2 regions of the Kitasatospora sp. NPDC048298 genome follow, and region 1 is predicted to be linked to the other one. Evidence: riboswitches for the same ligand, from Rfam matches in the RefSeq annotation. Region 1 holds a riboswitch; the other holds the start of a gene.
What was found. A riboswitch is a leader RNA that binds a small molecule or an ion and turns the genes downstream of it on or off. The one in region 1 is predicted to bind cobalamin.
Positions count from the first base shown of each region.

Region 1 (3,397 bases):
AGGCGTACGAGAACCCGGCGCCGGTCAGCGCGGCCAGGCCGCTGGCGGGGTCCCCCGGCGCGCAGCCGGTCTGGATGCCGCCGCCGACGGCGGTGAAGTCGACCACGACGGTGACGCCGGTGGTGCCGCTGCAGGCGGCGGCCCGGGCCTGCGGGGCCTGGGCGGCGGAGACGCCGAGCAGGCCGGCGGTGAGGGCCGCGGCGGCGGCGATCGAGCCGAGCGTGCGGCGGGCGGGGCGGGATGCGGTTACGGTGTCGGTCATCGGTGAACTCCTCGCAGTCTCGGGCTCGTTCAGCGGGTGGCCGGTGCCGGGCAGGCCAGGGTGGGGGAGTCGGGACGCGCGCCGGCGGCGGAGAGCGTCGACAGCGGGGTGCCGGCGAGGCCGAGGACGGCCTGCGCGGTGGCCCGGGTGCCGCTGGCCGCGTTGAAACCGGTCGCGTCGTAGGCGACCGCGCCCCGCACCGCCGGATCGGCGGAGCAGCCCTGCTGGAACTTGACCAGCCGGCTCCAGCCCTTGAGGCCGGTGCCGAAGCGCCCGCCGGAGAGCAGCGCCTGGGTGGCCAGGCCGGTGGTGTTGGCGTTGGAGGTGGTGGCCCCCGCGGCCGCGAAGCCGCCGTCGGCGTTCTGGTGGGCGGCCAGCCAGTCGAGGCCGGTGTTCGCCTTGGCGGTGCGGCCGGTGGCGGCGAGGGCCTGCACGGCGAGGGCGGTGGCGTCCGGGTCACCGGCGCAGGTGGGTTGGCCGAAGGAGAGGGGGAAGCCGCCGTCCGCGCACTGGCTGTTCGCGAGGAAGTCCACGGCCGCCGTCGGGGCGTCACCGGGGGTGCGGTGCAGGGCGATCAGGGCCAGTGACTGGCCGAAGGCGTTGCTGTAGTCGCCCCACTGGGAGCGGTCGGAGAAGCGCCCCTCCGTGGTCTGGAGGGAGCGCAGCCGCGAGGGCAGGTCGACGCCGCCGAAGCTCGCGGGGTTCGCGCCGCGCACCTCGACGGCGAGCAGCAGCTTGGCGGTCGCGCCCGCGTACGCCTCGGTCGTGCCGTCGCCGAGGTAGCCGGAGAGGATCTCGGGCTTCGCCAGCCAGGCGGTCGCCTTGGCGGCGGCCTCGTCGGAGCTGCGCGAGGCCGCGAAGGCCAGCACGGCGTCGATGGTCAGGCCCTGGTCGGGGTAGGCGGTGCCGTTGAAGACGGACTCGAAGTGGTCCCCGTCGACGAGCTGGCGGGCCAGCCAGCCGGCCGCCGCGGCGTCGGGAAGGACGGTCCTGGACGAGGCCGTGTCGGCGTGGGCGGCGGTGGCAGCGGTGGCGGTGGCGGGGAGCGCGGTGGCGAGCGCCAGGGCGGGTATCGCGAGCAGACCGAGAGTGCGGCGGAGCGTGGGCATGGGTGCCTTTCCGGGCCTGGACGCAGGGGCCCGGAGGACAGCGGCACGGTGCCGGGGCAGCCCTCGGAGCTCCGGCCCGCAGACCACGACGGGAGGAGGGGACGACACACCTCCGCCGACGGGTAATCGGGCTCGCCGCCGACATGGCGTCGACGGCCTACCGTTGCGGGTCAGCGCCGGATTCGGACCGGACTTCCCCCATCGGCGGAGTCAGAACATGACGGCTCATCATGGCGAAACGGGAAAGATCCGGTCAAGGGATCGTGCGTCACAGCACGGTGTTCGAAGCCTCCCGTGACGCTGCTCCGGTAGGTCCTGAGCCGACGGGCGGTGCGCCACCCCGTCGAGGGGGCGCACCGCGCGGGCCGTCAGCGGTTGCGGAACTCCGGCGGGCGCTTCTCGGTGAAGGCGGCCATGCCCTCCTTCTGGTCCGCCGTGGCGAAGGTGGCGTGGAAGAGCCGGCGCTCGAAGCGGACGCCTTCGGCGAGGGTGGTCTCGTACGAGCGGTTGACGCTTTCCTTGAGCATGATCGCCGCCGGGGCGGACATCGCCGCGATGGTTTCGGCGGTGGCCAGCGCCTCGGTGAGCAGCTGGTCGGCCGGGACGATCCGGGAGACCAGGCCGGCCCGCTCGGCCTCCTCGGCGCCCATCACCCGGCCGGTCAGGCACAGTTCCATGGCCTTGGCCTTGCCGACCGCGCGGGTCAGTCGCTGCGAGCCGCCGATGCCGGGGATGACGCCGAGCTTGATCTCCGGCTGCCCGAACTTCGCGGTGTCCGCCGCGAGCAGGACGTCGCACAGCATCGCCAGCTCGCAGCCGCCGCCCAGCGCGTAGCCGGCGACGGCCGCCACGACGGGCTTGCGCAGCGCGGCGAACCGGTCCCAGGCCGCGAACCAGTCGCCGAGGTAGGCGTCGACGAACTCCAGGGACTGCATCTCCTTGATGTCGGCGCCGGCCGCGAACGCCTTCTCCGAACCGGTGACCACCAGACAGCCGATGTCCGGGTCACGGTCGAAGTCCGTTGCCGCGGCGACGACTTCGTTCATCAGGAGGGTGTTGAGCGCGTTGAGCGCCTTCGGGCGGTCGAGGGTGATCAGCCCGACCCGGCCCTTGCGCTCGACCAGGATCGTCTCGTAGGTCATGCGGTGCCCTTCCCGAGGGTGGTGATGATGGCGGAGAAGTCCAGCCCGGCGCCGTCGGCCGCCGCGAAGTCGGCGTACAACTGCGCTGCCCTGCGCCCGAGTTCGGTGGGCAGGCCGGCGGAATCGGCCGCCCCGGCGGCCAGTCCGAGGTCCTTGGCCATCAGGGCGGCGGCGAACCCGGCCGCGTAGTCGCGGTTCGCCGGGCTGGTGGGGACGGGCCCGGGGACGGGGCAGTTGGACGTGAGCGCCCAGCACTGCCCGGAGGCGGCGGAGGCCACGTCGAACAGCGCCTCGTGGCTGAGCCCGAGGCTCTCCCCGAGGACGAAGGCCTCGCTGACCGCGATCATCGAGACGCCGAGGATCATGTTGTTGCAGATCTTCGCGGCCTGCCCCGCCCCGGAGGCGCCGCAGTGCACGACCCGGCGGCCCATCGCGGCCAGCAACGGTTCGGCCTCGCCGAAGTCGGCGTCCTCCGCGCCGACCATGAAGGTCAGGCTCGCGGCCTCGGCGCCGGGCACACCACCGGACACCGGCGCGTCGACGGCCCGGTGCCCGGTCGTGCGGGCCAGGTCGGCGGCGATCCGGGCGTCCCCGACGGCGATGGTGGAGCAGTCCACGAACAGCGCCTCGCGCGCGGCGGCGGTCAGGCCCTCGTAGGCCTCCAGCACGTGCCGGCCGGTCGGCAGCATGGTGATGACCACCTCGGCCCCGGCCACCGCCCGCTCCGCCGACTCGGCGACGGCGATCCCGTGGCCCGCCGCCCGCTCACGGGCGTCCGCCGCGAGGTCGTAGCCGGTCACCCGGTGGCCGGCCTTGACGAGGTTGGCGGCCATCGGGCCGCCCATGTTGCCCAGTCCGATGAATCCGATGTCGAGGGTCACCAG
Region 1 is NZ_JBICYZ010000025.1:94,334-97,730, forward strand. It holds gene ACGF0D_RS19975 (flagellar hook-length control protein FliK) at 1-262, opposite strand, end outside; gene ACGF0D_RS19980 (prenyltransferase/squalene oxidase repeat-containing protein) at 292-1,371, opposite strand; cobalamin riboswitch at 1,471-1,611, opposite strand; gene ACGF0D_RS19985 (enoyl-CoA hydratase) at 1,740-2,513, opposite strand; gene mmsB (3-hydroxyisobutyrate dehydrogenase) at 2,510-3,394, opposite strand; gene ACGF0D_RS19995 (enoyl-CoA hydratase/isomerase family protein) at 3,391-3,397, opposite strand, start outside.

Region 2 (3,397 bases), on a different contig from region 1:
ACGCGTAGGCGTACATCGAGCTGAGCTTGCCGATGGTCGGCGCCGCCATGAACAGGTTCAGGGACTGGCTCTGGTCCAGGTACGGCATGCGGGCCGCGGCCAGGTCGATCAGGGCGCGCTGCGGCAGCTCCCAGGCCGTGCGGTACAGCGACCGCACCTCGGCCGGCAGCCAGTTCAGCTCCTGGACGGACCCGTTGGCGTCGCGCAGGGCGTCGCGGGTCTGCTGGTCCCAGACGCCGAGCTCCTTGAGCTCGCGCACCAGGTACGGGTTGACCTGGAGGAACTCGCCGGACAGCGTCTCGCGCTTGAACAGGTTGGACACCTGCGGCTCGATGCACTCGTACACGCCGGCGATGGAGGCGATGGTCGCGGTCGGCGCGATGGCCAGCAGCAGCGAGTTGCGCAGGCCGGTCTCGGCGATCCGGGCGCGCAGCGCCGTCCAGCGGTCGGCCCACTGCGGGGCGGCCGTCGGGAAGTGGTCGATGTGCAGCTCGCCGCGGGCGGCGCGGGTCTCGCCGTACGCCTCGTGGCGGCCGAGCTGCTCGGCCAGGTCGGCGGAGCGCTCGTACGCGGTGAGCATGATGCGCTCGGCGATGAGGGTGGAGAGGGTCTTGGCCTCGGCCGAGTCGAAGTCGATCCGCAGCTTGAAGAAGACGTCCTGGAGGCCCATCACGCCGAGGCCGACCGGGCGCCAGCGGGAGTTGGACGTCCCGGCCTCGGTGGTCGGGTAGAAGTTGATGTCCACCACGCGGTCGAGGAAGGTGACGGCGGTGCGCACGGTGGCGTCCAGCCGCTGCCAGTCCATCGCGCCGATCAGGTCGTCGGCCGAGGCGCCGGCGGCGACGTGGGCGCCCAGGTTGACCGAGCCCAGGTTGCAGACGGCGGTCTCGGAGTCGTCCGTGACCTCCAGGATCTCGGTGCACAGGTTGGAGGAGTGCACCGTGCGGCCCGGCAGGGCGGTCTGGTTGGCGGCGCGGTTGGAGGCGTCCTTGAAGGTCATCCAGCCGTTGCCGGTCTGCGCCAGGGTGCGCATCATGCGGGCGTACAGGGTCTGCGCCGGGATGGTGCGGACGGCCTTGCCGGCCTGCTCGGCCTTGCGGTAGGCCTCGTCGAAGTCGGCGCCCCACAGGTCGACCAGCTCCGGCACGTCGGCCGGGGAGAACAGCGACCAGTCCTCGTTGGCGTTGACCCGGCGCATGAACTCGTCCGGGATCCAGTGCGCCAGGTTGAGGTTGTGGGTGCGGCGGGCCTCTTCGCCGGTGTTGTCGCGGAGCTCCAGGAACTCCTCGATGTCGGCGTGCCAGGTCTCCAGGTAGACGCAGGCCGCGCCCTTGCGGCGGCCGCCCTGGTTGACGGCGGCGACGGAGGAGTCGAGGGTGCGCAGGAACGGCACGATGCCGTTGGACTTGCCGTTGGTGCCGCGGATCAGGCTGCCACGCGAGCGGATGCGCGAGTAGGACAGGCCGATGCCGCCGGCGTGCTTGGAGAGGCGGGCGATCTGCGCGTAGCGGTTGTAGATCGAGTCCAGGTTGTCCAGCGGCGAGTCGAGCAGGTAGCAGCTCGACATCTGCGGGTGCCGGGTGCCGGAGTTGAAGAGCGTCGGCGAGGAGGTCAGGTACTCCAGGCGGCTCATCAGGCCGTACAGCTCGGCCACCTCGCGCACCGACTGCTCGCTGTCGCCGACCGCCAGGCCACAGGCGACGCGGAGCAGGAAGTGCTGCGGGGTCTCGATCACCTTGCGGGTGATCGGGTGGCGCAGCAGGTAGCGGGACTGCACGGTGCGCAGACCGAAGTACTCGAAGCGGTCGTCACCGGTGGTGTCGATCAGCGCGTCCAGGGCGGTGGCGTGCTTGGCGACGAAGTCCGCGGTGGTGTCGCCGATCAGGCCCTCGGTGTGGCCGACGGCGATCGAGGCGGAGAAGGACACCGAGCCCTGGCTGTTCGCCTCGTCGACGATCTCCAGGGCGAGCAGGCGGGCGGCCAGCTTCGAGTACTGGGGGTCCTCGGCGATCATCGATGCGGCGGCGTCCACGGCCAGCCCGCGCAGCTCGGCGAAGTCCGAGCCGGCGTGGCGGCCGCGCAGCGCGGCGGCGGCGACATGGCCGGGGTCGACCTCGGTGAGGTCGGTGCTGCGGTCGGTGAGCAGCCGCAGCAGGGCGCCGCCGGGGTCGGAGACCGTCGGGTCGGTGAAGGCGGTACCGGTGCCCTGGGTGGGCAGGGTGGCTGAGGCGGCGGTGGTCAAGGCGCTCTCTCCTGGCGGCGATCGGCGGCGGTGATCGGGGGCCACCGGGCCGATCGGGGCAGGGGAGCACGGCACGAACGCAGACGGCGTCGCGCGACGGTGACTCCCCGGCCCGCCCGCGAGGCCCGGAGGGGTACTGCTCGTGCCGGCGCGGCCTCTGCGGGAGGGCCGTGGCGCACGCTGCCGGCAGGTCATCGGACTCGCGGGTACGGCTGCTGGAGCCGCCCGCACACCGCTGCGGGGCAGTCCCGGATTCGCACCGGGTTCCCCTGCATCGACAGCAGAAGCGAGCATACATGTAGTGGTGTCTCCCTGAAGCGACCCCAGATGTAGTACGGCGCCGCGTGTCGGGGCGATGACCGGTGGTACCGGAAACGTGGCCCCGGATGGCTGTCCGAGGCCCCGGAACCGGGCCGGGGGCGTCCTGGTTTCGATACGGAATGGTCACCGGGAGGATCGGCGGACGCGAGGATGCCCTACGATCTGGGCGCATGAGCGACGGAACTGGCGTACCTGGGCAGGGGCCGCAGGGAACGCCTCCCGCCGGGCCGGGGGGCGCACAGAGTCAGCAGCCGGTGGTACCTGGTCCGGTACCGCCGCCGAGCGGGGGTTTCGGGCCGCCGCCGGCCTCGTACGGGCCGGTCGTGCCGGCGGCGCAGCCGGTCGCGCAGCCCATCCCGCCGGTGCCGCAGCCGGTCGCGCCCGCGCCGCAGCCGGCTCCGCCGGTCGGGCAGCCGCCGCACGCCCAGCCGCAGGCGCAGCAGCAGCCGCCGCAGCCCCAGCCGGCCCCCCAGCCGCAGCCCCAGTGGCACCTCCAGCAGCAGCCCCAGCAGCCGGTCCCGCCGCAGCGGGCCGAGCCGGACTGGGGCGCACTGGCGGACCGCAACGAGGCCGAGGGCAAGCGCCGTCGCCGGATGAGGGTCATCGGCGTGGTGGCCGCGGTCGCCGTGGTGGGCGGCCTGGCCGCCGGCGGTGTGGTGCTCCTCAACGGCAAGAAGGACGACGGCTCCCCGACGGCCGCCAAGAGCACCCAGCCGGTCGTGTCTCCGAGTACGTCCGGCACGCCGGGCGGCCAGCCGGAGGACCCGTCCAAGCCGATCTGGGAGGCCGCCACCGACCCGGCGCCGCAGGACGCGGGAGCGCTGTTCTCCGCGC
Region 2 is NZ_JBICYZ010000002.1:244,278-247,674, reverse strand. It holds gene ACGF0D_RS02260 (ribonucleoside-diphosphate reductase subunit alpha) at 1-2,218, opposite strand, end outside; cobalamin riboswitch at 2,410-2,553, opposite strand; gene ACGF0D_RS02255 (hypothetical protein) at 2,887-3,397, shown strand, end outside.
Region 2: another riboswitch for cobalamin. It lies ahead of ACGF0D_RS02260 (ribonucleoside-diphosphate reductase subunit alpha); the one in region 1 lies ahead of ACGF0D_RS19980 (prenyltransferase/squalene oxidase repeat-containing protein).